One region of the Clostridium zhoujianii genome, then DNA from elsewhere that is predicted to be linked to it. Evidence: predicted binding sites of a transcription regulator. Region 1 holds the regulator's gene; each other region holds the start of a gene.
The links. Region 1 encodes NrdR, which represses ribonucleotide reductase genes. Its sites were predicted from a motif close to CACNANATNTNGTG; they were not measured.
Positions count from the first base shown of each region.

Region 2: nrdD (anaerobic ribonucleoside-triphosphate reductase) is a predicted target of NrdR. The motif match lies at 893-906, and genes of this name have one in related genera.
Region 3: nrdD (anaerobic ribonucleoside-triphosphate reductase) is a predicted target of NrdR. The motif match lies at 2,274-2,287, and genes of this name have one in related genera.

Region 1 covers NZ_JBPUTF010000001.1:1,853,134-1,861,146, forward strand. The annotation lists gene pstC (phosphate ABC transporter permease subunit PstC) at 1-793, opposite strand, end outside; gene ACSYT2_RS08665 (phosphate ABC transporter substrate-binding protein) at 820-1,698, opposite strand; gene ACSYT2_RS08670 (HAMP domain-containing sensor histidine kinase) at 1,916-3,592, opposite strand; gene ACSYT2_RS08675 (winged helix-turn-helix domain-containing protein) at 3,594-4,295, opposite strand; gene pgeF (peptidoglycan editing factor PgeF) at 4,307-5,047, opposite strand; gene nrdR (transcriptional regulator NrdR) at 5,199-5,657, opposite strand; gene ACSYT2_RS08690 (YlmC/YmxH family sporulation protein) at 5,737-6,003, opposite strand; gene sigG (RNA polymerase sporulation sigma factor SigG) at 6,104-6,877, opposite strand; gene sigE (RNA polymerase sporulation sigma factor SigE) at 6,958-7,665, opposite strand; gene ACSYT2_RS08705 (sigma-E processing peptidase SpoIIGA) at 7,677-8,013, opposite strand, start outside.
Region 2 covers NZ_JBPUTF010000001.1:1,059,778-1,067,790, forward strand. The annotation lists gene ACSYT2_RS04990 (pyridoxamine kinase) at 1-732, shown strand, start outside; gene nrdD (anaerobic ribonucleoside-triphosphate reductase) at 1,144-3,267, shown strand; gene nrdG (anaerobic ribonucleoside-triphosphate reductase activating protein) at 3,296-3,796, shown strand; gene ACSYT2_RS05005 (aldo/keto reductase) at 3,988-4,881, shown strand; gene ACSYT2_RS05010 (hypothetical protein) at 4,963-5,373, opposite strand; gene ACSYT2_RS05015 (hypothetical protein) at 5,700-5,900, shown strand; gene ACSYT2_RS05020 (hypothetical protein) at 6,037-6,225, shown strand; gene ACSYT2_RS05025 (helix-turn-helix domain-containing protein) at 6,235-6,441, shown strand; gene ACSYT2_RS05030 (hypothetical protein) at 6,532-6,777, opposite strand; gene ACSYT2_RS05035 (accessory gene regulator B family protein) at 6,994-7,566, shown strand; gene ACSYT2_RS05040 (cyclic lactone autoinducer peptide) at 7,563-7,700, shown strand; gene ACSYT2_RS05045 (LytR/AlgR family response regulator transcription factor) at 7,869-8,013, shown strand, end outside.
Region 3 covers NZ_JBPUTF010000004.1:126,708-134,720, forward strand. The annotation lists gene ACSYT2_RS16525 (sensor domain-containing diguanylate cyclase) at 1-969, shown strand, start outside; gene ACSYT2_RS16530 (DUF3048 domain-containing protein) at 1,041-2,042, opposite strand; gene nrdD (anaerobic ribonucleoside-triphosphate reductase) at 2,305-4,419, shown strand; gene nifV (homocitrate synthase) at 4,813-5,982, shown strand; gene ACSYT2_RS16545 (aconitate hydratase) at 6,024-7,946, shown strand; SAM riboswitch class I at 7,963-8,013, shown strand, end outside.

The DNA.
Region 1 (8,013 bases):
ATGGAGTTCCTCCAACTGTATTTGCCATGTCCATTGTAAGAATACTTGTTAAGGTTGCAGTGGATGATAAAAATCCATCAGGTATCTTAACAGCATTCCCTATAACCATTTGCACTGCCAATGCTTCTCCAAAAGCTCTTGCAATTCCTAACACCACTCCTGTTAATATTCCACTTTTAGCTCCTGGTATAATAACATTTTTTATAGTTTGCCACCTAGTTGCTCCTAGCCCATATGATGCTTCGATGTGTTCTCTTGGAATACTTTTGATAGCATCTATTGATAATGTAGCTATAGTTGGAAGTATCATAAGGGACAGAACAAGAATTCCTGCTAAAAGTGAGAATCCCATCCCCCCTACATTATTTTTAATAAAAGGAACTAATACAGATACCCCAACCCAACCATATACAACAGATGGTATTCCAACTAATATTTCTAAGGCCGGTTTTATTAACTTGTTCCCTAATCCCTTTGATATTACATTTACAAACACTCCTAGTGCTATAGCAACAGGTGCACTTAAGACTACTGCACCCATTGATATAAATGTTGATCCTAATATGAAAGCCAAAGCTCCAAAGGAGGCTGGTGTTTCACTTGGTTTCCAGTTGTTGGTGAATAAAAATTCAACTAGATTGAAATTACCCTTTACAAAGGTTTGTATTCCCTTCTGAGCAATGAATAGGATGATAGATACAGTGACTACTATAATTAGTAATCCACATAAATTCGCAAATGCCTTCCCTATATATTCATTTAATAACCTCTCTTTAAAACTTCTTTTTTCCATATTAATTCATCATTCCTTAACTTTATTTATTTTACTTTCATATCACTTCCAGATATAAAACCAAGTTTTTCTACTGTTTCTTTGTTATCATCACTCATTATATAATCAATAAACATCTTTGATAGTCCAGTTGCATCACCTTTAGTGTACATATGACCCCATGACCAGAATGGATATTTACCAGTAGTTACATTTTCTTTTTCAGGAGAAATACCGTCTATAGAAATTGTACTTAGCTTTTCCTTTGCTTCATCTGAACTCATATACGAAAGAGCAATGTAGCTTATAGCGCCATCATTTTGCTTCATAGCTGTTAATACAGCGCCATTTGAATCTTGTGTTGCACCTAATGAATCATTCTCTAAAGATTTATCTCCATCTAACAATGTTTTTACAAAAGTAGCTCTTGTTCCTGAAGATGCTGGTCTATGAATTAAGAATATCTCCTTATCAGGTCCGCCAACTTCTTTCCAATTTTTTATCTTTCCTGAGAATATGTCTTTGATTTGTTGCTTAGTTAAGTTACTAACTCCAAGTTTTTTATCAACTACTACTCCAAATCCTTGTGCTACAACTTGATGATCAACTAATTCCTTAGCTTTATCCTCATCTAGTTTTTCATTAGCAAATATATCTGAATTACCTATATTAACTCCACCTTCTAATACTTGAGTAAGACCTGTACCAGATCCTCCTGCTTGAGCATTTATCTCGTAGCCTGAATTCTTAGCTTTAAATCCTTCTATTGATGTTTCCATTAAAGGTAGTAATGCTGACGATCCACTTATAGATATTGATTTTTCTGTTGTTGAATCATCATTATTCCCTCCACATCCTACTAATGCTCCCCCAATCACAGTAACTAGTAAAGCACTAACTATAAATTTTAAATTTCTTTTTTTCATAATTAAATCTCCCCTCCAAAATAATTTGTTTACTAGGATTTATCTTATACTTATATATTAGTTTCTATAAGTTAACCTATTATTATACCTTTGTTAATTAATATTAGGTAAATGTTAAATACATTTAACATTTCTTTGAGAATATTCTATTTCCTCATACTAATTTGCATAAAAAAAATAAGAAGTACATACTCTGTTGTACTTCTTATTCCTTCTATTATATATGTTTAATTTTTACAGAAAAGACCGTGCCTTCTCCAAGCTTACTTTTAACATCTATTTCACCATTAAATGTCTTAACAATATGCTTAACAATTGCTAACCCTAATCCAGTTCCACCGCTTTTTCTTGCTTTATCTACCCTATAGAATCTTTCAAATATTCTAGGAATATCTTCCTTTGGTATTCCTATACCATTATCTTCTATCTTTAAATAATAATATTCACCTTCAATATAGCTTACTATTCTAACATAGGAACCTGGATTTGAATACTTGACCCCATTTTCCACTAAATTTAATACTAATTGTAAAAACCTATCTTTATCCCCGTACAATAAGTCATCATTTCTCTGATCAAGTATCAATGAAATATTCTTAGATTCAGCAAATCTTTTCACCATACTCATTACATCATCTATAACTGCATTTGGTAAAAACTCATCTTCATCACCTAATATATCACTTTCTATTTTTGATAAAACTAATATATCATTAATTAATCTACTAAGCCTCTCAGATTCTTTATTAATTATATCTAGGAACTTTTTCCTTGTCTCTTCATCTTCAACATACTTTAATGTTTCTGCAAAACCTTTTATTGATGTTAGTGGTGTTTTAAGTTCATGAGATACATTAGCAACAAACTGACTCCTCATATTTTCTAATCTTTTTATATCAGATATATCTTGAACTGCTATAACCTTACCTATCCTTTCAAGACCATCAATTATAGAAGCTTTCTTTATTCTAAGCTCTCTCTCAACTGGATGCAGCAATTTAATCTCTTTTTCAACATCATCTTCTTCATTTAAAAAATTATTTATATCATAATCCTTAATATAGTCTGAAATATTCTCACCAGTTATATCTCTTCTAATACCAAATATTCTTTTTGCATATGGATTTATTGTAATAACCTTGTCTTCTCCATTAACTGCAATAACGCCACTTTCCATACTTCTTAAAATAGATTCCAATCTATTCTGTTTGTCTAACACTTCCCTTATCTTTCCTTGAAGCTGATCTGCCATATTATTAAAAGTACGTCCTAATGAACCAATCTCATCATTAGTTGATGTTTTAACTCTAATGTGTAAATCTCCCTTCGATATCCTAGTAGTTACATTTTCTAAATCCTTTAAAGGTTCAATTATTGTCCTAACCAGCTTTAATGATAGAGATATTGAAAAAATAATTACTACAAACATAATTCCTATGCAATACTTTATATTGTCTACATTAAAAAACTTAATTGTCTCAAAGGGTATTGATGATCTTAAAATATTTCCATCATCAAGTTTAATAGCATAATAAACTAATTTCTCATTTGTTGTCTTACTTATTCTAGTTGAATAACCTTCACCATTTTTTATGGCGTCTTGGATTTCAGGTCTCCCTAAATGATTGTCTAAATCATCTCCTATACTATCATAAATAACATGTCCATCACTTGCTATTACTGTACACCTTACATTAACATTATTTATTTTATAGTTCTTAATTACCTTTTCGTTATTATAATCTAATTGAAGTATATAATTGTTAAAATTTTTTAGGGAATCCTTAATTTTGTTCATCTCTTGAATATTTGATAGGGCCACAAAAAATGAAGTTACTATGGTTAATGCAAAAATCACAGTAATTATTACTGATGTTAAAATTTTTTTCTTCATTTTATTTCCCTGGGTTAAATCTATACCCGACCCCTCTTATAGTTTCAATAAACTTAGGATTCTTGTCATCCTCTTCTATCTTCTTTCTCAGATACCTTATATGAACATCTACTGTTCTTGTTTCTCCAATGTATTCATAGCCCCATACCTTATCTAATAAGGTTTCTCTTTGAAGTATTTTACCTTTATTCCTTATAAGGATCTCAAGAAGCTCAAATTCTTTTAACGTAATATCAATTTTCTCGCCATTAATAATTACTTCATGCCTCTCAAAGTCCACTTTCAGTATACCACTTTCATAGCTTTCTCCCTCAGTCTCATCATTACCTGAGCTTCTTCTAAGTACAGCCTTAACTCGTGCTAAAAGCTCTCTTATAGAGAAAGGCTTTGTCATATAATCATCTGCTCCTAATTCTAATCCAAGTACCTTATCTAATTCTTCTCCCTTTGCAGTAAGCATAATTATTGCAGCTTTTGAAGTATCCTTGTTTCTTTTAATTTCTTTACAAACATCAAAACCATCCATGCCAGGTAACATTAAATCTAATAATACCAAATCTGGCTTTATTTCTTTTGCTACTTTCAAAGCATCAAGTCCATTATTAGCTGTAAATATTCTATATCCTACATTTCCTAAGTTAAATTTTAGCAACTCAATAATATGTTCTTCATCATCAACTATTAATACTTTTTCATCAGCCATTGCCACTCCCCCTACTTTAGGATTACAAATGAAAATAATCTTCCATATGATCCTTCTGATTTTCTATATGAATGTAACTTAATATCTTCAGAACAATATGTGCATAATGACAGTGAATTAATATTATCATCTTTAATTCCTACCTCTTTAAGATTATCAATTATGCATTCTTCCATACTCAAGTTCCTTCCATTAAATAGTATGTTTTCATCTATATTTTTCTCATTAATAAATTTACTTTTCAACTCTTCTGAAACCTCATAGCAACACTGCCTTATATGACCTCCAATATAAGCTTTGATATCAGATGATTGACTTCCATAAACATTTTGCATCTTTTCAATAGTCTTTTTAGTTATGGAATTAAAAGTACCTTTCCATCCACTATGAATTGCAGCAGCTACACCCTTAGCTTCATCTACTAAAATCACTGGAACACAATCAGCTGTAAATACACCAATTGCAATATTTTTAATATTAGTAATTAAAGAATCTCCTTCTTCTTCTATGAATTCTTCCCTATTATCTCCTTTAAAGATCAGTACTCTATCTGAGTGAACTTGCCTTAAATATATAATATCCTCTACATTAAACTCTTCTTTAATACTCTCAATAGTTCTAATACCATCCTCTGTATGCCTATTAAAATTCCTTCCTTTTTCTGCAGTCGAGAAAACTAATTTTTCATTTTCCCCATCAATTACAAGGTAATCTTTATATTTACTTAATGAACCAACATTTAGTTTATTCATAGTACCTCCTTAGAATCTATCTAGATTTATTTTAACATTATATAATATTATTATCTATTTTCATACAATTAATTAACCAAAGTTTAACTTACATTTATAAAAAAAAGAATCAGAAATCAAAGACTTCTAACTCTAAATACTCCCTAAAATATTAACTTTGATGTGTCATTAAGTTCTTAATTTCCTTCATAAAAGTATTGATATCTTTAAATTGTCTATAGACTGAGGCAAACCTAACATAAGAGACTTCATCTACATCTTTTAATCTATCCATTATCATCTCGCCTATATATTCACTCTGTACCTCTGTCAACATCCTGTTTGAAATTGTTTTTTCTATATCGTCAGCTATATCTTCGATTTGCCTTCTAGAAATAGGTCTTTTTTGGCAAGCAATAATTAATCCATTAATTATTTTTTCTTTATTAAATGTCTCTCTTGTGGAGTCTCTTTTAACAACTAAAATCGGAATATCTTCAATCTTTTCATAAGTTGTATACCTTTTGCTGCATCTTAAGCATTCTCTTCTTCTTCTTATTGTTGTATTATCATCTGTAGATCTTGAATCTACAACTTTACTTTCTTCATAGGAACAAAAAGGACATCTCACAATACCATCCACCTTTCGTCTTTCGCTCTGTATTTTCTTATAAGCTTATTATACATACTTATATATGTTTTATCTAGTGCTATCCATAAATATTATCACTACTTGTCCCCTCAAAATCAACTAGTAATACATCCATCCCCACTTTAATAATATTTTCCCAAGGCACTTCAATATCCTCTGTTTTAGAAAACCACCCTTTAGCTTCTCCAGGAATAATTATAGATAAAATCTTATGCTCTTCGCAATCTATTTTAATATCCTTTATAAATCCTATCTTGGTACCAGAATTAACCTCTATAACTTCCATTGTTCTCATAGCATTTATTGAATGTAAATTTTCTTCCATAATCCTCACTCCTTTTCTTCTTACTAATTATATGCATTATGTAGCTAAATATAACTTCTATAAAGTAATTAATAGACGTTAGGAAACCCTAACGTCTATTTTATACATGCTTTCGCATATGCTTTAATGCAGTTTTTTCCAATCTCGAAACCTGAGCTTGTGATATACCTATCTCCTCTGCAACTTCCATCTGCGTTCTCCCATTAAAGAATCTAAGATTAAGTATAAGCTTTTCCCTATCACTTAGTTTTTTCATAGCTTCTTTTATTGAAATGTTTTCAAGCCAACTTTCATCTGTATTTTTGCTATCACTAACTTGATCCATAACAAAAATTGCATCTCCACCATCATGATATATGGGCTCATATAATGATACTGGATCCTGTATTGCATCTAATGCAAACACTACATCTTCTCTTGGTATGTTTAACTCTTTAGATATTTGTGAAATTGTTGGCTCCTTATTATTTTCTTTAACTAATCTATCACGAACAACTAAAGCTTTATATGCAATATCTCTTAATGACCTACTTACCCTAATAGAATTATTATCCCGTAAGTATCTTCTAATTTCTCCTATTATCATTGGTACTGCATATGTAGAGAATTTCACATTTTGACCTAAATCAAAATTATCTATTGCCTTCATAAGCCCAATACAGCCTACTTGAAATAAATCATCAACATTTTCTCCTCTATTATTAAACCTCTGTATAACACTTAAAACCAATCTTAAATTTCCTTTAATAAAAGTTTCCCTAGCAGTATCATCCCCTTCTTGCATCTGAATAAGTAATGCCCTCTTCTCCTTTTCCTTTAATACGGGGAGTTTTGAAGTATTTACTCCACATATTTCAACTTTATTAATGATCACTATCATCAACCCCTTCGGAAGTAATTACGACTGCATTAAACATTATCTCCGCTAGAGGAAACTTTTATACTAAAGACAAACTATATCATTCTACTTATTTCTTTTTTTAGTCTATTAATTATCTTTTTCTCAAGTCTTGAAATATATGATTGTGATATCCCAAGCATGTCGGCTACTTCTTTCTGGGTTTTCTCCCTTGTTCCATTAAGCCCAAATCTAAGCTTTACAATTTCTTTTTCTCTTTCATTTAAATTCTTAAGTGCCATAAATAAAAGTTGCTTATCTACTTCATCTTCTATAAGATTGTATACTGTATCGTTTTCTGTCCCTAATATATCTGATAATAGTAGTTCATTTCCATCCCAATCTATATTTAGTGGTTCATAAAAGGAAATTTCAGCTTTTATTTTACTATTTCTTCTAAGATACATTAAGATTTCATTTTCTATACACCTTGAAGCGTATGTAGCAAGCTTAATCTTCTTCTCTGGATTAAATGTATTTACAGCTTTTATTAACCCTATGGTGCCTACAGAAATTAAATCTTCTATATTCACGCCAGTATTCTCAAACTTTCTTGCAATATATACTACTAATCTTAAATTTCTTTCAATTAATATACTTCTTATTTTTTCATCACCATTTAGTAAATTTCCAACCAATGCTTCTTCTTCCTCTTTTGTTAATGGTGGTGGTAATGCATCATTACCCCCTACATAGTGAAGTTTCCTAGTTAAAAACTTAAACCTCTGTACTATTCTGTTTAAAATAAGATCTAATTTAATCATAATATCCTCCTCTATATAACTCCTCTTGATAACAAAGCATTATATTCTTTATCCCTACTTAACACCTCACTACATGGGCAAATTATAGCATCTACTTCCTGCCACTCTTCACCTTCTCTTCGGATACGAACCATGTCACATTTAAAACCTTTTAATTTACCTGAATATCCTATAGCGCTATATGGTATATAGTAAGTTTCATCTTCTTTGTAATCAGTAACAAAATTTTCTTCCACAAGAATACAGGGGATATTAGTTATCGGTTCTCTTAATTCATTTCCTGTATCTAAAAAACCTCTAATAATATACTTTATATTATCTATTGATACTTCTATATCATAGATAAAA
Region 2 (8,013 bases), 790 kb from region 1:
GTAGAAGTGTGTCCTATACCTACAATGCTTTTATCAACTCACACAGGTGGATTTGGTAATCCATCAATAGTAAAGCTTCCTAATTATATTGATGAGTGTGATGAACATTATTCTAAGTATGAAATAGATTTTGATGCATTGCTAATTGGATATTTAGGAAGTGATAGTGCTATAGATTCTGCAATAAAATTTATTGAGAGAAATAAGAGCTCTAATATTGTTATAGATCCTATATTTGGAGATCATGGAAAGTGCTATTCTAATTTTGATATGATATATGTCCAAGGCTTAAAAAGGCTAATAGCATTTGCTGATATAATTACACCCAATTATACAGAGGCTTGTCTATTAACTGGCGAAGATTATATAGAAGATTTTTCTTTTAGTAGAATTGAAAAAATTTGTAATAAACTTATTGATTTAGGAGCTAAAAATATTGTTATTACAAGTTTGCCTTCTAAGCTGGAAAAGGATATAGGTATAGCTATTTACGAAAAAGGTGAGCTATCTATTATATCTAAAGAAAAGAAAGGTGAGGCATATCCGGGGACAGGGGATATATTTACATCTGTATTAATAGGGGAAAGACTTAGAGGAAAATCTTTAATTGAGAGCTGTGAGAAGGCACATAACTTTGTTAGTGAATGTATAGAGGAAAGTAGTAAATTTGATTATCCTAGAAGAGAAGGAGTTCTCCTTGAAAAAAAGCTATATTTGCTTGTAAATAAATAATAAAATAAAAAATCTTCAGTTTGTTACTGGAGATTTTTTATTTTATATAGAATTACTATTAATGTTGATAGATTTATAATTTTAAGATGGACATTTTTGATATTTACTATAAAATTTTATTGAGATTTTTATTTACAATAGAATTTTATATTGATGAAACCACTAAATGTAGTGTATAGTTTATAGAGTGATAGGTTTATATTGTGGATTTGTTAAAAATATATGAAGTTATACTTATTATAAAGATATAGTATGAAAAAGAGAGAAAAGTAAAAACAAATCATAAATTTAGACATATTTCATGTATGAAATATAAATTTAGGTAGTGTATAATAATGAAATAATGGCTATTGATTGACAATAAATAGCAAAAAATATTTTATATTGAATTACAGGGGGAAGAAGAAGGATATGAACGTTATAAAGAGAGATGGAAGTACTGTTGTATTTGATAAAATGAAAATTAGGGAAGCAGTAACAAAGGCAATGAAAAATGGTAGTGGGATTTATTTGCCAGACATTGCGAAATTAATAGCTAATGATGCAGAAAAACACTTTAGTGATGGGGAAGAAATACCTACAATATATAAAATAGAGACTTATGTATATGATAGATTAGTTCATTATGGGCAAGCAGTTACTGCAAAAGCCTATGAAGGATACAGAGCAGTACAAGAGTTTAAAAGAAATAAGAATACAACAGATGAAAGTATATTAAGTTTACTTAGTAAAACAAATGAAGATGTAATGAAGGAGAACTCAAATAAGAACTCTGTAATTGCTGCAACACAAAGAGATTTAATTGCTGGAGAAGTATCTAAGGATATTTCAAGAAGAAGATTAATTCCATCTCATATGGTTCAAGCTCATGATGAAGGAATGATTCATTGGCATGATATGGACTATACACTTTCTTCAATTTTCAACTGTTGTTTAATAAACTTAGAAGATATGTTAAACAATGGAACTGTAATAAATGATAAATTAGTTGAGTCACCAAAATCCTTTGGAACAGCTTGTACAGTTACAACACAGATAATAGCACAAGTTGCAAGTAATCAATATGGTGGACAAAGTATAACAATAAAGCATTTAGCTAAATTCCTTAGAGTTACATATGATAAGTACTACAAGTTCTATTTAGATAAATATGGTAATGAAGAGTTAGCAAGAGATTTAGCTAATGATATGAAACTAAAGGATTTAAAGGATGGAGTTCAAACTATAAGATATCAATTATCAACTCTTCAAACAACAAATGGCCAATCACCATTTAGTACAATATACCTTGAAATAGAAGAGGGTAATGAGTACGAAGAAGAAATGGCATTAATATGTGAAGAGATGATTAAACAGAGATTAGCTGGAATGAAGAACTATAGAGGTCAAGAAATTGGTGAGGCTTTCCCAAAACTTGTGTATTTACTTGATGAACATAACAGTTTAGAAGGTGGAAAATATGATTACATAACTAAACTTGCAGCTACTTGTACTGTTAAGAGATTAGTTCCTGACTACCAATCTGCAAAGATTATGAGAAAGAACTATGAAGGAAATACATTCCCACCAATGGGTTGTAGATCCCACTTAAGTCCATGGAAAGATGAAAATGGAGATTACAAGTGGTATGGAAGATTCAATCAAGGTGTTATTAGCTTGAACTTACCTCAAATAGGAATAGTAGCAGATAAGGATATGGAGCTATTCTGGGATATGCTTGATCAAAGATTAGAACTATGTAAAGAAGCTTTATTAATTAGACATAAGATGTTACTTGGAACTCTTTCAGATGTTTCACCAATTCATTGGCAACATGGCGCAATAGCAAGACTTGAAAAGGGCGAAAAGATAGATAAGTTATTAAAGGATGGATATTCAACATTATCTCTTGGTTATGTTGGAATTCATGAGATGGTTCAGGCTATGCTTGGAGTAAGCCATACAACAGAAGAGGGAGAAAAGTTTGCTATCGATGTAATGAAACATATGAGTGAAGCTTGTGAAAGATGGAAGAAGGAAACTGGATTAGGCTTTGGTTTATATGGAACACCAGCAGAAAACCTTATTTATAGATTCTGTAGGTTAGATAAGCAAAAATATGGAGTGATCCCTGGTGTAACAGATAGATTATATTACACTAATTCATACCATGTTCATGTTTGTGAAGAAATAGATGCTTTTAGTAAGCTTAAGTTTGAATCACAATTCCATGATATTAGCTTAGGTGGATGTATTTCATATATTGAAGTTCCTGACATGAGCAGAAATGTTGAAGCAGTAGAACAGATAATAAACTATATTTATCATAATATTCAATATGCTGAGATAAACACTAAACCTGACATATGCTACAGCTGCGGATACACAGGAGAAATAAAACTGGATAATGAAAGCTTAACTTGGTACTGCCCATCCTGTGGAAACAAAGATGAAAGTGAAATGCAAGTTATGAGAAGAACCTGTGGTTATATTGGGACAAATTTCTGGAATAAGGGTAGAACGGCAGAAATAGGAGACAGAGTACTTCACTTATAGAAGGAACTTTATTTAGGAGGTATTTCTATTGAATTATGCAGAAATAAGAAAATTTGACGTTACAAATGGGCCAAATGTAAGAGTAACTTTATTTGTAAGTGGTTGTACTAATAACTGTGAAGGTTGTTTTAATAAAGATTTGCAAAATTTCAACTATGGAACCCTATGGAATAAAGAGACAGAGGATAAGTTTATCTCCTATGTAAAAAACGTGAATATCTTAGGAGTTAATATCCTTGGGGGAGAACCTATGGAGCAAACAAAGGATAGGGATTTAGTAAATCTTTTAAAAAGGATTAAAGATGAAACAGGAAAGCCTATTTGGCTTTGGTCTGGTTATCTTTATGAAGATATCATAAAGGACGAAAAGAAGAAAGAGATTTTAGCTTTAGTTGATGTTATTATAGACGGAAAGTTTGAAATTGCAAGAAGAGATATTAGTTTAAAATATAGAGGTTCAGGGAATCAAAGAGTAATAAATGTTACTGAATCTTTGAAATTAAATAAAATAGTTGAAATAGAGCTATAGGAAAGAATAAAAGACAAGTATATACTTGTCTTTTATTATATAATCATTATTTAGAGAAGGCAAATAAGGTATAATCAATACTAAGTATAAAGGGAAATTAATAGGAATGTAATATTTTGCTAGAGGATTTTGAGTTAGAAAATAGAATATGTTACTGTTGGCAAAGAACATAATAAAAGGAGTGAGTATTTATGGAAAGAATAGAGGTTAATAAAGATTTATCATTATCAAGAATAATACAAGGTTTTTGGAGATTAAGTCACTGGAATAATAAACCTGAAGATACATTAAGATTTATGGAAGAGTGCTTAGAATTAGGTATAACTTCTTTTGATAACGCTGATATTTATATGGCAGAGGAGCTTCAAGGAAATGCTATGAAGCTAAATCCTACTTTAAGAGATAAGATTGAAATAATAACAAAATGTGGAATTAAACCGATGAATGCTCTTTTCCCAGAAAATAAAATGTTACAATATAATTCAAGTAAGGAGCATATTGTAACTTGTGCTGAAAATTCATTAAGAAGATTAGGAACTGATCATATTGATTTATTATTGATTCATAGACCTGATTTTATAATGGACCCAGAAGAAATTGGAGAGGCTTTTAATGAATTAAAGAAGAGTGGGAAGGTGTTTAACTTTGGGGTATCTAATTTTACATCATCACAATTTAGTATGCTACAATCCTATGTTGATGTACCTCTTGTAACAAATCAAGTAGAAGTATCACCATTACATTTAGATCCAATAGCTGATGGAAGCTTTGACTTCATGTTAGAGAAGAGAATTAATCCTATGGCTTGGTCACCCCTTGCAGGAGGAAGAATATTTACTGGAGAAGATGAGAGAGCAGTAAGATTAAGAGGATCTCTTGATAGAATCAAAGAAGAAATAGGAGCTAATTCTATAGATGAAGTTATTTATGCTTGGCTATTGAGACATCCAGTGAAAATAATGCCTATAGTAGGTTCGGGTAAAATTGAAAGAACTAAGGCAGCTGTGAATGCTTTACAATTAAACTTCACTAGAGATCATTGGTATGAAATATGGCAATCATCATTAGGAAGAAATATAGATTAGATTTTTATATTAGGCTTATACAAGAGAATTAGAGATAAAAAGATAAAGGGCAAGAATTTCTTGTCCTTTATCTTTTTATAATTAATCTTTAATTAAAGCTTTATATTTATCAATATCATCAAATTCTGTTGAATAGTATACTGGAACTTTATCAATGTTTTTCATCACAATAGGATTTCCGTCATTAAGATTTTTAAAAATAACTTCAAAAGAATTATTTTTCTCTAAAGCAATTTCAATTGTTTGATTCTCTCCAATTAATTTGTATTTTTTATCACCTAACTCATCATAAGTACCACTATTAACTTCTCTATTATCAATATATTCTGTAAAATTCTTTTCATCAGGTTGTATTGATATTTGGATAACATAATTATCAATGGTTCTTTCACTTTGATAGAATCCACTTAAGGGTAAATAATTTGTGTCTGTACAACCATAAATTATAAGTACTACTATTAAGGATAAGGTTGAAAAAAGTAATTTTTTCATAATAATATTCATCTCCTTTTTGTGGATTGTAAAAAAATAATACGTTACTATTAAATTTTACACAAATAATGGTAAATGTCAAAGTTTCTAAGAATATTATCATTTGAGAAAGTAGGGCATACTTTGCTGAATAAGGTTATTTTAATAATATATTGAATTTATATAATAAATTAGTTAATAAACAGAAAAAAGTTATTGATAAACGATAAAAATGATCTATATTAAATATATAAGTAAAATATTGGAGGGGCAATTATGTCTGAAATAAAGCCTATAGTAATTGGAAAGAAAAAAGACTGAGAAGGTTAAGTAGATGGAACATTTTATTGAGTTTTGTAATCTGTATTGCTTTAATATTTAATTTAGCATCAGCATATATTATTTTTGAAAATCCACCATTTGAAATACCTTGGAATGGAGAAATGAAACAAGTAATTTTTAGTAGTGTTATGAGAATTATGCTATTTATAGGGAGTATATTAGGTATAATTTTAAGCGTATATCCATTAATTTCATTAAAAAAATAATAAAATCTATAAATACTAATAGTATTTTTAATAATACAAACATAAGAATATTAAAAAAAGTGCAATTGTTATAGGATTATACATTTTTCTTAAGGCATTTAATATTATACCTAAATCTACAGGTGGATTAGATATAATGAGTTTTGAACAAAGTATAGTAATAGGAAAGGTAGGAACAATACCGGAATTATCTATGTCTGGTTTTGGATTTAACTTTAGTTTTGATAGTGTGTATTCAATATCAATTATATTGTTTATAATAGTTTTAATAGAAATAATAAAGCTAGGAAAAGTATTAAAAGAAGAGAATGAGTTAAGAATTTAGGTGATGGAATTGAGTATAATAGTAAATTTAGATGTTATGATGGTTAAACGTAAAATATCATTAAATGAACTTTCTGAAAGGGTTGGAATAACAAATGCAAATCTTTCAGTACTAAAAACTGGAAAAGCTAAAGCAATAAGATTTTCAACCTTAGAAAAGATCTGCGAGGTGTTAGAGTGCCAACCAGGTGATATACTAGAATATAAAACTAATTGATTAAAGGTAAAAAGCTACTTACTTTTAGAGGTTGACTTCTAAAAGTAAGTAGCTTTTTGGCACTAAAATCTTATAACATAGTGTAGGTAACTAAATAGCTACCTTATATAAAAAAGTAGAATCTGGCTTATTAATAAGGATAAATGCAAAATTATTGCAGCTATCAGATGCTTTAAAAAGAAATTCGATATTTTCAATTATATCAGCTAAGGATGTTGATGCAAACTCATCAACAAATAAAAGTGTACTTTCATCAATACCATCAACAGATAAAGATGAGTAAGAATCATATAATATTAAGATATATTTATCTGGTAAATTGATCATATCATGCATAAGTTATCTCTCCTAAAGTAATATACTATTTATATACTAAAAATAAGTAAAAAAAATAAAAATTGCAGGAAAAGCATATATAGGGTATGAAATGATATGGAAAAGCATTATGTGTACGGATTTCGCACTTTCATACCGAATGTAAAATAAGGAGATAAAAAGTAGTATTATAAAGAAAGAAAACAAAAGAAAGAAAGCAAAAGAAAGGAAGAAATAATGATGTTACAACATGCTATTAAATGGAATGTAAACTTCATTACACAAATATTAAATATTGAAGATAAGTATGAAATTGATAGGATTAGATATGGGGTAGAAACATTACTTGGGGAACTTATAAAAACATTAGTAATATTATTTACATCAATATTAACAGGTAATGTTCTGGAATTTTTCATAGTATTTCTTATGATGAGTATCTTAAGAAGTAGTATTGGAGGTACTCATGCTAAAAGCTATTTAAGATGTTTAATAAGAAGTGTATTTTTATTTTATCTTCTTTACTTTGTTGGTAGTGTAACAGAGGACATGCCTTCAATTATTCAAGGGGCTATTTTGGTATTTGAAACTATAGTTTTACTTGGAGTTGAATATAAGACGAAAATAGATAGTAGTGGGGCGAATAGAAGTCTTAATATAAGACTTAGGATTAAGTTACTTTTGGTAGTAGTCTTTTCAGCCCTTATATGCAAATTATTCTTTAATCATTTAACAAGCCTATTATTAATTACTCAATTGTATATCATAATAGATTATTTATATATGAAAAGGAGTGTAATAAAATCATGAAAAAAGAAGTGGTATTACAAAAAGTTGCTAAAGCAATGAAGAAAGTAAGTAAAATGGCTGCAAATAAGGGAGTAACGACTTATTGCTTCTGGTATGGTGGAGAACCAGAATTGCCGTTAGATCTTAAGAAATAATAAAATAATAATTATTAAAATAATTCTAAAAAAGTTATTTCAAGACATAATAATGGATTGAAATAACTTTTTTATTTACTATAGGTAACTATAGTAGATTTTACATAAATGTCGTATGATTGTATAATATGAATGTGGAGTATAAAAAATGTCATTTTGGAGGAGAAAATGAGAATATTATTAATAGAAGATGATAAGAAGCAAAAGGAATCTTTAATTAAGATAATAGAGAAAAACTATATCGATATTAAAACATATGATGCTGAAACTGTGATGGAAGCAGAAAAGATTGTAAAGGAGAAGAAAATAGATC
Region 3 (8,013 bases), on a different contig from region 1:
ATAAAAGCTTTAAAAGATAAGATAAAAGAAGTGGAAAGATTAAAAAAAGAGATATATAGGTTGGGAGATAGAATTTCTTTAATTGATAATAAGCAGGATGTATATGATTTTATTTTAAATACTGCAATAAATGTTATTACCAAGGGAAGTAAAGGAAGTATTTTAATTCAAAAGGGAGATGGATTATTTTACTATAAGGCACTAAGCGGTTTTGAAGGTGGAATTAGAGATACGGCTGTTACTAAAGAAGAAATAGGGCTATACAATTATAATGGATGTAAGGATATAGCAATATTAAGTGGTTGTAATGGTAAAGCTTTAAATGCAATATTAGCATCACCTATAAACTATGATGGTAAGTTAATAGGTGTTATAAGTATAGAGTCTATAGATCAAAATATAACATTTAATGATGATGATATAGGAACTATGAGGTATATAAAGTATGAATTGGAGCTTGCAATTAAAAACTTCCTTATACAAGATAGACTTAAACATATCGCTACCCATGATGATTTAACTAATTTATATAATCGAAGAAGTTTTAATGAATTATTAGAAAAAGAAATATGCAATATTAAAAAGGGTAATATAGAAGTTCACTTAGCCTTGATTGATTTAGATGATTTTAAGAAAATAAATGATGAATATGGGCATAATGCAGGGGACAAAGCTCTAGTAAGAATGGCTAATGCCATGAAGCTTTGCCTAGGAAAAGAAGATATATATGCAAGAATGTCTGGTGATGAGTTTGTAATTATATTTAGAAATTTATCATATAATGATGCGGAAAAAAGGTTGTTAAGTATAAGAGAAAATTTGGAGATTAGTGATGATAAGATAAAGGTGGACTTTACCTATGGGTTAGTTACTATTAATTCATATGAGAAGTTACAAAAAGATGAGATTTTATCAGAGGCAGATAGAAAAATGTACGAAGCTAAGAAAAATAAAAAAGTTGGACGATAAAGGCTAAGAAAATAGGAGTAGAAAATTAGGCGATAATTCTCTACTTCTATTTTCTTAGGTCAGTAGAAATTTTAATTAATTTCTACTGAAGTACTTTTATCAACAATATGCCAGATAGTTTTTCCGGGAGAAAGAGGTATCTCATCTCCAGAGTCATCATATAATCTAGTTCTACTGCTATCTAATGTATGATTCCAAGTTGCACTTACCATTTTACCTTTGGACAAAACAATAGCATCACCATCACCTAAGAGGTCAATATTTAGATGAAGATTATCCGAACTAAGTTTTATATTGGTTTTTTGGATAATAATGTTTGTAAATGAAATAGCTTCATTATTATCAGCATCAATAGCCTTTATACCATCCATAGATTTTAGATATAAATCATTGGAGTATGTATAACTTGTATTATATAGCTTATTCATAGTTATCCTTACATTATTAGCAGTAGGTAAATCATTTGAAGTATAAAATGAACTATTAAATTTAGAAAAGGCCTTACCATCAACGGTCCAATTATTCTTACGAATGTAATCTCTAATATTAGTAGATGAAGTATATAGATTATGAGGTGGGTTCCTCTTAGGATCTCTCCAAAAGTAATTTGTCTTAGAAATTTCATTTATACTCATTATAGAGTTATTATTTGCTATTTCATTTAAAGCTTCCTCAGAGCCGCCACAATGGGCAAAAGGAAGGTTATGTTCTTGTGATATATCAATGAAATATGAACGTATGCTTCTTACAGGGCCAATAGTATCAGGTGAGTTTTTATGAAATAAAGCCATGAACCTTGGAATTCCTCCTTCAGCTGAAGTCTCATATACTACATCTGCTTGAGAAAGGCCACTTTGGGGACGGGAAGCAGGGGAGTTTTCAATCATAACCATAAAGGGGATATTATTATTAATATCAGTTAGGGATTCCTCACCAGTATAAAGATTATAAAATTTTTCAGGAATATCTTGTGAGGTTGTATCTGAAATTTCTTCGTTAACAACTTTATTATTGCATCCTAAAAATAAGAAAATAAAAAAAATAAGAAGAGTCAGAAAATATTTTTTTCTCATAGAAAAACCTCCTAAAGATTGATATAACATAGATACATTATTATTTTAGTCTAATTTAATAGAACTTATCACAAGTAAGGAGGAATAAAAAACAAAAATAACTAAATCATATTAAAAATAGGAGATAAATAGAAGTAATTTATAATAACCAAGGATATATTCATTAAATTAAAAGATACAGGATATTGATATATAAATTTTAATGAAGTATAATTATTGAGGTACTAATAATACCATATATTGTGTAATGGGGGTAGAGTGAATGCTATATGTAGTTAAGAGAGATGGCAGAGAGGTTGAGTTTAACTCTGAGAAAATAACAAAAGCAATAAGGGGTGCAGCCACAGAAGAAGGTTTAAGTTTAAGAACTAGCCAGATTTTTGATGTGGTTCAGAAAGTAATAAATTACATAGAAATGACTGAACAGCAAAGGATTACAGTAGAGGAAATTCAGAATTTAGTAGAAAAAGCTTTAAGAGATAATGGTCATGAAAATATATCAAGAGCTTATTCTAACTATAGAATAGAGAGAACACAAGTAAGAGAAATCAAATCAGATTTAATGAAAGCTATACAACAAATAGGTGTAGAGACTGATAGAGATAACGCAAATGTGGGAAATAATTTCAGTTCTAAACTATTAAGGATAGCATCAGAATCAAATAAGTGGCATAACTTAGCTGCGATGCCAAAACATTTATCTAAGGCACATGAAACAGGAGATTTATATTATCATGATCTTGACAGCTATAATCTAACTACCAATTGTTTACATATACCAACGAAAGAAATGCTAGAGAATGGATTTAATACAGGATACGGGATGATTAATGCTCCTAAGAGGATAGAGACAGCAGCAGAGCTCTCATGTATACTTTTACAATCAACGCAAAATGATATGTTTGGTGGACAATCCCACCCTGATTTTGATAATGATATGGGTATATTCGTTGAACCTACGAGAGAAGAGATTAGGAAAGATCTTGAGGAATTAGGAGTATCAGAAGAAAAGATTAATGAAGTTCTTGAGTTAAAGTTAAGAAATAGAGTTCATCAAGCTATGCAAGGTGTAGTGTATAACCTAAATACAATGCACTCAAGGGCAGGTTCTCAAGTACCTTTCAGTTCAGTAAATATAGGAATTCCTAATTCAGCAGATGCAGCATTAGTATGTGAGGTATTTTTATTAGAATATGAAAAGGGCCTTGGAAAAGGTGAACAACCAATATTTCCAAACATAATATTTAGAGTAAAAGAAGGGGTTAATAGAGAGGAAAATGATCCTTATTTCTATTTATATAAATTAGCATGCAGAGTAGCGGCTAAGAGAATGAATCCAACATTTATGAATATAGATGCTGATTTCAATAAAGAATACTATGATCAAGGATATATTCCTGCAACAATGGGTTGTAGAACGTATCTAATGAAGAATGTTAATGGAGAACCAGGTTGTAAGGGAAGAGGTAATATAGCACCTACTACTATAAATTTACCAAGAATAGGTCTTCAAGCTAAGTGCGATATAGATAAATTCTTTGAAATATTCCAACGAAGAATAGATCTTGCAAAGGAATCATTGATGCATAGATATGAAGTGTTAAAGAAGCTAAGAGTTAAGGATTTACCTTTTGTTGCGGGACAGAATTTAATGAAGGGATCAGAAGGATTATTACCAGATGATTCAATAGAACCAATATTAAAGCAAGGAACATGGGGAATTGGTTTCATAGGACTTGCTGAAACTTTAGTTGCCTTAACAGGAAAGCATCATGGAGAAGATGATAATTCAAGAGAGTTAGGTATAAGAATAATAACATTCTTGAGAGAAAATCTTGATAGATTAACTGAAGAAACTAAGCTAAATTGGAGTGCTTATGCTACACCAGCAGAAGGACTTTCAGGTAAATTTATTAAGCAAGATCAAAAGATATTTGGGATGATAGAAGGAGTTACTGACAAAGAGTACTATACAAATAGCTATCATATACCCGTAGGATTCCCTATATCAGTTAAGAGAAAAATTGATATAGAAGCTCCATATCACAAACTTTGTAATGGTGGACATATAAGTTATCTAGAAGTTGATGATAGTCCAACTGGAGAAACAATAATGGATATAGTTAATTACGCATATAGAAATACTAATATAAGCTATTTGGGGGTTAATTTCCATATAAGATATTGTAAGAATTGTGGGGAATCATTGCATAGCCATGAATCTAAATGTCCGAAGTGTGGAAGTAATGATATACAGGGCATATCAAGAGTTACTGGATATTTAAGTTTAGATGAGAGATTTGGTTCTGGTAAGTTACATGAAAGAGAAGATAGAGTAACTCATACAGAGTCCCATATTAACACTTACAAACACTAGGATTATATAATATAAGGTGTATCAAAATAACCATTTATTTTGATACACCTTTTTTATATTAAAATCACATATAAATCAATAAAAGTAAATATATAGAAAGATTATTATGCAATATTTATTAAAAATCTTGCAATTATAAGTAGAATATAGTTAAAAATCAAAAAATAACGAACTATATTGAATGAGTTAACTTGAATTCTTGCAAAAAAACTATATTTGGAAGTCTTATCTATTGTTATTTAATATTTAATGTGATAAAATTAGGTGGTAAAATAATAAAAAATGTTAAAATATATCCATTAGTTACTTAGTTGGGGAACTGTGAGTAAGTATGTTGTATGGGTATATCGAGCAATAAGAAATAAATATTAAGAAAGCAAAGGGGGATTATTCATGGCAATTAAAAATCTTAAAGATGGAAAGAAAATATATATTGTAGATACAACACTTAGGGATGGAGAACAAACAGCTGGAGTTGTTTTTGCAAATGAAGAAAAGATTGCTATAGCAACAATGCTAAGTGAACTAGGAGTAGATCAACTTGAGGTTGGGATACCAACTATGGGTGGGGATGAAAAGCAAGCTATAAAGGATATAGTTAAGAGAAATTTAAAGAGTAGCATAATGGCATGGAATAGAGCTGTTATATCAGATATACAAGAATCTATTGATTGCGGTGTAGATGCAGTAGCTATTTCAATATCAGTGTCTGATATACACATAAAGAATAAATTAAGAACATCAAGAGAATGGGTTCTTGAAAATATGGTTAAAGCAGTTGAATTTGCAAAGAAGAATGGAGTATATGTATCAGTAAATGGAGAAGATGCTTCAAGAGCAGATAGAGACTTCTTAGTTCAATTTATGAAGGTAGCTAAGGAAGCTGGTGCAGATAGATTTAGATATTGTGATACAGTTGGTGTTATGGGTCCATTCAAAATTGAAGAGGATATTAAATACTTACATGATAATACAGATCTTGATATAGAAATGCATACTCATGATGATTTTGGAATGGCTACAGCTAATGCAATTGCTGGAATCAGAGGTGGAGCTAATCATGTTGGGGTAACAGTAAATGGATTAGGTGAAAGAGCAGGAAATGCAGCATTAGAAGAGGTTGCAATGGCTCTTAAGTTTGTATATGGACTAGATGTGGACATGGATACTACAATGTTTAGGGAAATATCTAAATATGTATCAAGAGCATCAGGTAGAGAGCTTCCTATTTGGAAAGCTATAGTTGGAACTAATATGTTCGCTCATGAATCAGGAATACATGCTGATGGAGCTATTAAGAATCCTAAGAACTATGAAGCTTTTGATCCAAGTGTTGTTGGGTTAGAAAGACAAATTGTTATAGGGAAGCATTCAGGTAGGGCAGCAATAGTAAATAAATTCGAGGAATATAATATAGAGCTTACTAATGAAGAAGCAAATGGAATACTAGAATTGGTACGTTCTACTTCAGTAAGATTAAAGAGAACTTTATTTGATAAAGAGGTAGTTGCATTATATAAAGAGTATAAAAGATTAGAAAATGAAAACAGTACTAATCTCTAAATAAAAGCAATAAAAGCAATAAAAATACAGGGGGAAAGAAAATGGGCGATAATTTAGTTTATAAAATTTTAAAAAGTCATATTGTTGAAGGCGAATTAAAGGTTGGAGAACCAATTGCTATTAAAATTGACCAAACATTAACTCAAGATTCAACAGGAACAATGGCTTATCTTCAACTTGAAGCTATGGGCATTGATAGAGTTAAAACAAAAAGATCAGTGGCTTTCGTTGATCATAATATGCTACAACAAGGTTTTGAAAATGCTGATGACCATAAATTTATTCAAACAGTAGCATCTAAGTATGGAGTACACTTCTCAAAGCCAGGTAATGGGATATGTCATCAAGTATTTTTAGAAAGATTCGCTACACCAGGAGAAACATTAACTGGATCTGATAGCCATACTCCAACAGCAGGTGGAGTAGGTATGTTAGCAATGGGTGCTGGTGGTCTAGATGTAGCGTTAGCTATGGGTGGTGGTGCTTATAATATAAACACTCCTAAAGTAGTTAAGGTTAATTTAATTGGTAAGCTAAATAAGATGGTAGCATCTAAAGATATTATTCTTGAAGTTTTAAGAAAGCTAACAGTAAAGGGTGGAGTAGGAAAGGTCTTTGAATATGCTGGAGAAGGTGTTAAATCTCTTTCAGTTCCACAGAGAGCTACTATAACTAATATGGGAGCAGAACTTGGAGCGACTACTTCAATATTCCCAAGTGATGAAAGAACATTAGAGTATTTTAAAGCACAAGGAAGAGAAGAAGATTGGATCGAATTTAAGCCTGATGCAGATGCAGTTTATGATGAAGAAGTAGTTATTAATTTAGATGAGTTAGCACCATCAGCAGCTGGGCCTCATAGCCCAGATAATATAAAAACAGTTGAGGAATTTGGTAAGATTAAAGTTGACCAAGTTGCTATAGGTAGTTGTACTAATTCTTCATACGAAGATTTAATGAAAGTTGCTAAGATTCTTAAGGGTAATAAGGTTAATCCTAATGTAAGTTTAGTAATAGCACCAGGTTCAAGACAAGTTATGGAGATGCTTGCTAGAAATGGAGCATTAGCAGATATAATAAGCGCTGGAGCAAGAATACTTGAAAATTCATGTGGACCTTGTATTGGTATGGGTCAAGCACCTTCAACAGATGCAGTTTCACTTAGAACATTTAATAGAAACTTCTTTGGAAGAAGTGGAACATTATCTGCACAAGTATACTTAGTAAGTCCAGAGACAGCAGCAGTTTCAGCTATAACTGGAGTCTTAACAGATCCAAGAGAAATGGATGTAGATTTAACAATTGATATGCCAGAAAGATTCTTAATAGATGATTCTATGATTTTAGCACCAGCACCAACAAATGCTGAAGTTGAAGTTGTAAGAGGACCAAATATAAAGCCATTTCCAGTAAATGATGAATTAGGTGAAAAAGTTGAAGGTAAGGTATTAATTAAAGTTGAGGATAATATAACAACTGATCATATAATGCCATCTAATGCTAAGTTATTACCATTTAGATCAAATATTCCTTATCTTGCAGAATTCTGCTTTAACACAGTAGATACAGAATTCCCTAAGAGAGCTAAGGAGTACAATGGTGGATTTATAATAGCAGGAGATAACTACGGACAAGGTTCTTCAAGAGAACATGCAGCGTTAGCACCTTTATACTTAGGGGTTAAAGCAGTTGTTGCTAAATCATTTGCTAGAATTCATAAAGCTAACTTAATTAATAATGGAATAATTCCTATGGAATTTAAAAATGAAGCAGATTATAATAATATTGATTTAATAGATGATTTATTAATGGAAGATATTCAATCAGCTTTAGAAAATGGTACTGTTAAGGTTAAGAACTTAACTAAGGGCATAGAAGTTGAAGTAGCAGTAGATTTAACAGAAAAGGAAATTGAAGTAATTAGAGCTGGCGGAAGACTTAATTATGTAAAGAATAATAATTAGGTTTAAAAATAAATAAATTTTATCAAGAGTGGTGGAGGGACTGGCCCAATGAAACCCAGCAACCAAC